DNA from 2 places in the Streptomyces sp. NPDC046939 genome. Region 2 is predicted to be linked to the other one. Evidence: riboswitches for the same ligand, from Rfam matches in the RefSeq annotation. Region 2 holds a riboswitch; the other holds the start of a gene.

Region 1 (3,143 bases), on a different contig from region 2:
GTGATCGTGGCGTTGGCCGCGTTGGCTGCCGCCGCACTCAGCAGGCTCATCCGCGTGGTGCGACGCGACGAAGGCGCCGGGGACGATGCCGGTCCTGACGTCATCGACGGCGAGCAGCTCAGCACTGCACGCGCCCTCGGCGCGGGTTTGCGATACGCCTGGCATGAACCGCTGGTGCGGGGAATGCTGGCGGCGATCGCCCTGATCAACATCACGGTCGTGGGCCCGGTGCTGGTGGGCGGCGCGGTGCTCGCCGATCAACGCCTAGGTGGCGCCGGGGCGTTGGGCATCGTGCTCTCCGGTTTCGGTGCCGGATCACTGGCCGGGTCCCTGATCGCCGGGTGGCGGCCGCCCGCCCGGCGCGGCTGGACCGTGGCCGGCGGGGTCGCCGCGATCGGCGCGGGCCTGGCCGGACTCGCCGCCGTCACCCATGTGATCGCCGCGACAGCGGTCGTCTCGCTCATCGGCCTGGGGTCCGGCTTCCTCGGAGTGGTCATCGTCGCCACGCTGCAGGAGCGGGTACCCAACCAACTGCTGGGCCGAGTGCTGAGCCTCGTCGTGCTGGCCACGGTGGCGTTCGACCCGCTCTCCTACGTACTGGCCGCCGTCCTGCTCCCGTACGGCACGACGGCACTGTTCCTGGTCTGCGGGAGCGCCGTCCTGGCGTGCGCCGCCCTGGTCGCCGCGAGCCCAGCGATCCGGTCCCTGCGTTGAGCTTCTCGTTCCCCCTCCGAGCCATGACCCGGCCGCCGACCGAGAGACAGCCCTGCGTGCGGTGGCCGAGCCGGCTCGCCGGGCCCAGGAGGCCGGTCGGCCGCGTCCCGGCTTCGTCGTCGACGGTCTGATCCTGGTGCTCATGGCCCATTGGGGCGTCCCGGACGTGCTGAGTACCACCGCCACGATGCTGGTCCTGGCGGGAAGGGCAGGGATCGCGGTGAACTGGCAGCCAGCAGGAAACGGCGGTCTCAACGATGTTCAGGTCCCGGCGGCCCCGGTTTCCTCTGAGGAGGCTTGGGCAGCCGCCCTCCAGTGCAAGTCACGCAATCTGGGCCGCTTGATGGCGGCCTGAGCCTGGTCTGCCCCACGCTGGACCAAGGACCCGGCCAAGTGTTCCGCCCCTCCGCACCCCGCATCGCATCCCCGATCCCCACCGCGGCCGATTCGGCGCTCGGGTGCGCGGGGAAGGGGCTGGCCGAGGCCCGCCCTGGCCCACGGCGCCGGGCGGATGGCGGAGTCCGGGTTCGCCACAGCGCTGACATCGACGCGGGCATGGAACTGGGCTGCGCCCACCCTGTGGGTCCGCTGAAGCTCGCCGACTTGATCGGCCTGGACACCGTCGCCTCGATCGCCGATTCCCTCCACGACGAGTTCCGCGAATCTCTCCACGCCCCGCGACCAGGGCTGAGGGGCTCGCACCGCCGCAGGGGTGAGGGGCCCGCGCGGCGCGACTGGGAAAGGGCGGGAAGTGCGAGTGCGGCGCTTCCCGCTCTTCGCTGTACCTCTTTCGGCACGCTCTTCCTCACCTTCCGGATTCTGGACGGTGCTCTTCCTTTCGCGGCGCCACCCCGTAGGCTGACCGCAGCAGCTGGTTCGCCCCGTCCGCCAGGCGGGGTGTCGTAAGAGGGAACCCGGTGGGAATCCGGGACTGCCCCGCAGCGGTGAGCGAGAACGACCGCCGTCACACGCACTGGGTCCGACGTACCGGACCCGGGAAGCGACGGCCAGTAGGTGTCCTCCGTCATGGAGGGCGTGCCCGCGAGTCCGAAGACCTGCCAACTGCCCGCGTGCGGACCATTCCGTGCGCGGACATCCCGGTGACCTCGAGGGCGGGTCGGCGTACACACCAGACGGTACGACCGTGCTTTTGCCGCGCGGGGTCGTGGCCGTCCGGTTCGTCATTCCCTTCGCGCTCTCGTCCCATCACCAGGGAAATTCATCTCGCGAAGGAGATCTCCGTGACATCGAAGTCCGCAGCCGCGGCAGCACGGGCCACCGTGTACGGCTACCCCCGCCAGGGCCAGAACCGTGAACTGAAGAAGGCCATCGAGGGCTACTGGAAGGGCACCGTCACCGCTGACGCCCTCCGGGACACCGCCGCCGAGCTCCGGCGCAGCAACTGGCAGCACCTCGCCGGCGCCGGCATCCACGAGGTACCCACCGGCGACTCCTCGTACTACGACCACGTCCTCGACACCACCGTCATGGTGGGAGCCATCCCCGAGCGACACCGCGCCGCCGTCGCGGCGAACGCTACGGACGGCTACTTCGCGATGGCCCGCGGTACCCAAGAGGTCGCTCCGCTGGAGATGACCAAGTGGTTCGACACCAACTACCACTACCTGGTCCCCGAACTGGGCCCCGACACCGTCTTCACGGCCGACTCCACCAAGCAGGTCGCCGAGCTGAAAGAAGCCCTCGCCCAGGGCCTGACCGCACGGCCCGTGCTGGTCGGCCCCGTCACATACCTCCTGCTCGCCAAGCCCGCACCCGGCGTGCCGGCCGACTTCGAGCCGCTCACTCTCCTGGACCGGCTGCTTCCCGTGTACGCCGAGGTGATCGCCGACCTGCGCGCGGCGGGCGCCGAGTGGGTCCAGCTGGACGAGCCCGCCCTCGTGCAGGACCGCACCCCGGCCGAGCTGAACGCGGCCGAGCGTGCCTACCGCGACCTCGGCGTCCTCACCGACCGGCCCAAGCTGCTCGTCGCCTCCTACTTCGACCGGCTTGGCAACGCCCTTCCCGTCCTTGCCAAGGCACCGGTCGAAGGGCTGGCGCTAGACTTCACGGAGGCCGCCGCCGCCAACCTGGACGCCCTGGCCGCCGTCGGCGGGCTGCCCGGCAAGCGCCTGGTCGCCGGTATCGTCAACGGCCGCAACATCTGGATCAACGACCTGCACAAGTCGCTGTCCACCCTCGGCACCCTCCTCGGGCTCGCCGACCGCGTCGATGTCGCCGCCTCCTGCTCCCTGCTGCACGTGCCGCTGGACGCCGCTGCCGAGCGCGACATCGAGCCGCAGATCCTGCGCTGGCTGGCCTTCGCCAAGCAGAAGACCGCCGAGATCGTCACCCTCGCCAAGGGCCTCGCCCAGGGCACCGACACCATCGCCGGCGAACTCGCCGCCAACCGCGCCTACCTGGCCGCCCGC
Region 2 (3,143 bases):
CGCAGCGCCGTGGGGTTCTCGGCGACCTCCAGGGCCTTGGTGGGCCGGATGCCCTCGGCCTCGGCGGCCTCGGTGATGGCCTGCCCGCGCACGGACGCGGCGCTGGAGCGGGAGACGTAGTACTGCAGCCAGAGATCGGCGTCCGGCAGCTCGATCTCTTCGCCCGGCGCCAGCGCCTCGAACTGGGGGACCACGCCGTCGTCCGCCGCCCTGTCCCACGCCTTGTAGAACCGCATGACGCGCTCGGGGGAGCACTCGGCGAGCTCGGCGAACTTCCGTGCGGAGACCTTCGGCGAGTCACCGGCGGGCTGTCCGCCGGGCCGCACGCTGCGGGCCACCTTCAGGGCGAACGCCCACCCGCCGGTACGGGCGTAGACCCCGAACGCGTGGGCGTCGCGGTGGACGGCCTCGGGGATCTCGCGCGGGGCGGCCTCGCCCTCGGCGTCCGCGGGCTGCCAGAAGTTCTCGGCGCCTTCGCCCCCGGCGGGCTCGTCGGCGGGCGGCGTCCAGGTGGCGGCGGTGCCCAGCGGCCCGGCCGTCTCCTCGTCCGCGTGCGTCCCCGGCGTGGGCTCCGCGACGCTCGTCCCCCCGGTCTCCTCGCCGGACGGGACGGGTGCCTCGGACGAGTCGATGGCTACGGTCACGGAGGTGCTCCTGGCTGCTCGGGCGCGTGCGGTTCGACCCGATACCTTATCGCCCGGACCACGGCGGCTCCGCGCAGGACCGTCCCCGGAAGGGTGCCGGGCCCGCCGATTGCAGCTCCCCCTCCTGCGACCGGCGGGCCCGGGCCTCGACCGTGCGCCGCGGCGGGAGAGCGAGGGCACGGGAGGCTCTGCTGAGAAGTATCCCCAGTGGGGACGGTGGAGTATGCGGGCCGGTCGACCCTCCTCCGAGGGCCGAACGGCCCGCTTCCGCGCGCCCCCCTGTGCGCCCTGGTCACGCCAGGCCCACCAGCCCGCCGCTAACCACCCTCGGCGACCCGCGCCGACCAGCGCTGCTCGACCCGGGCCAGGTGCCAGTAGGCGAGCGCCGCCGCCCACACCGCGACGAACAGGCCGACGATGACGTAGCCCACGTTGTCGAGGTCGAGGCCGGCGATCCAGCCGGTCACGGCGTCCGTCAGGGCGAGCTTCTCGTGCAGGACGCCGACCAGCTCGATCGTGCCGATGAAGAACGCGACCGCGATGGAGAGCCCGGTGATCGTGAGGTTGTAGAACACCTTGCGCACCGGGTTGGAGAACGCCCACTGGTACGCGAAGTTCATGAACGTGCCGTCCAGGGTGTCGAACAGGCTCATGCCCGCCGCGAAGAGCAGGGGCAGGCACAGGATCGCGTACCAGGGGAGGCCGGCGGCCGCTCCGCTGCCCGCCATCACCATCAGCGTCACCTCGGTCGCCGTGTCGAAGCCGAGGCCGAAGAGGAAGCCCAGCGGGTACATCTGGCCGGGGCGGGTGATGGACCTGGTGAAGCGGCCGAGGACGCGGTTCATGAAGCCCCGCGAATCCAGGTGCGCTTCCAGCTCCCGCTCGTCGTACGTGCCCTCGCGCATCGCCCGGAAGACCCGGAGGATGCCGACGAGCGCCACCAGGTTGAGCGCCGCGATCAGGTACAGGAAGGTGCCCGACACCGTCGTGCCGACGACGCCGAGGACCTGGTGGGTGCGGGACTCGTCGTTCAGCAGCGTTCCGGCGAGCGCCGCGCCGCCCGCCACCAGCGCCGCCATCGCCACGACCACGCTGGAGTGGCCGAGCGCGAACCAGAACCCGACCGAGACGGGCCGCTTGCCGTCCGCCATCAGCTTGCGGGTCGTGTTGTCGATCGCCGCGATGTGGTCGGCGTCGAACGCGTGCCGCATTCCGAGCGTGTACGCGGTGACGCCGAGGCCGATGCCGAACGCCTTGTCCCCGACCTCGTAGTGCTCGGGGACGACCAGCAGGAACAGCACGCCGAACGCGACGACGTGCAGCGCCGCGATCACCGCCAGGAGGCCCGCCGTACGGACGGTGTCCTCCCGGCGCCAGCGGAAGGGAGAGGGGTTCCCGGGCAGGGTCATGCCTTGATCACGCTCCAGCACCTCGTGGATCACTTCGTGAGATGCCGTGGCCGGTCTCCTGGCTTACGGGCATGCGCCGCCGCTCCTGCCTTCCCAGCCGCCCGGAGGCGGCCAGTGGCCTGGTGGAACGGCGTGCTCCGCACCGGCCCGAGGGCGGTACGGAACCCGATCACAGTGGCGAGGGCCGCTCCGGACTTGACCCCTGGGGGCCGTCACCGGTCTTCCCGAGCACCACGGCCCGCCCACCTTAGAGGACGGGCTCCGCGGCGCCTCGGGCGGCTACCCCTCCCGGCGTTCGCGCGCCCGCCGGATCTCCTCGTACGCCTTGTCCCGGCCCTCCCAGTGCGAGCCCTCCACGGACTTGCCGGGCTCCAGGTCCTTGTAGACCTCGAAGAAGTGGGTGATCTCCAGGCGGTCGAACTCGGGGAGGTCCTCGATGTCCTGGGTCTCCGCGTGGCGCGGGTCGTGCGCGGGCACGCACAGGATCTTCTCGTCCGGTCCCTTCTCGTCGCTCATCACGAACATGCCGATGGCCCGGCACTCGATGACGCAGCCGGGGAACGTCGCGTCGCCGGTCAGCACGAGCGCGTCCAGCGGGTCGCCGTCGCCGCCGAGGGTGCCTTGTACGTAGCCGTAGTCCGCGGGGTACTGGGTCGAGGTGAACAGCATCCGGTCGAGCCGGATCCGCCCGAGTTCATGGTCCATCTCGTACTTGTTCCGGGAGCCCTGCGGGATCTCCACGATCACGTCGAACGCGTCGCCGCGCGTCTCGCTGCCGCCCAATGTGGCCTCCTTGCCGCATTGCCGCCCGCTCGAATTGCCACCGAGTGTGCGCCGCGCGGGCCGGGGGCGGAACCCCTCAGACGGCGGGGGCGATGGGGAAGACGAGTTCAGGACGGTCCCATGCGACGGCCGGGGGACGGGCGGGCGCCGTGCCGGTGCGCAGCGCCCCGACGCTGCGGTAGAACCCCTCGGCCGGCGGGTGGGAGACGACGCGTACGTGGTCGAGCCCGGCGGCGTGCGCCTCGCCCCGCATGTGCGCGACGAGGAGGCGCCCGATGCCGAGCCCCTGCGCGTCGTTCGCGACGAA

The links. A riboswitch is a leader RNA that binds a small molecule or an ion and turns the genes downstream of it on or off. The one in region 2 is predicted to bind cobalamin.
Region 1: it holds a riboswitch for cobalamin, as region 2 does, so the genes downstream of both, metE (5-methyltetrahydropteroyltriglutamate--homocysteine S-methyltransferase) here and ABZ877_RS03775 (HoxN/HupN/NixA family nickel/cobalt transporter) in region 2, are expected to answer to the same signal.

Annotation. Positions count from the first base shown of each region.
Region 1 covers NZ_JBEYWV010000006.1:1,287-4,429, reverse strand. The annotation lists gene ABZ877_RS08355 (MFS transporter) at 1-714, shown strand, start outside; partial or broken gene ABZ877_RS08350 (TetR/AcrR family transcriptional regulator) at 728-880, shown strand; partial or broken gene ABZ877_RS08345 (3-hydroxyacyl-CoA dehydrogenase family protein) at 1,223-1,392, shown strand; cobalamin riboswitch at 1,570-1,792, shown strand; gene metE (5-methyltetrahydropteroyltriglutamate--homocysteine S-methyltransferase) at 1,956-3,143, shown strand, end outside.
Region 2 covers NZ_JBEYWV010000002.1:327,160-330,302, forward strand. The annotation lists gene ABZ877_RS03770 (hypothetical protein) at 1-416, opposite strand, end outside; gene ABZ877_RS03775 (HoxN/HupN/NixA family nickel/cobalt transporter) at 962-2,053, opposite strand; cobalamin riboswitch at 2,084-2,304, opposite strand; gene ABZ877_RS03780 (inorganic diphosphatase) at 2,333-2,836, opposite strand; gene ABZ877_RS03785 (GNAT family N-acetyltransferase) at 2,913-3,143, opposite strand, start outside.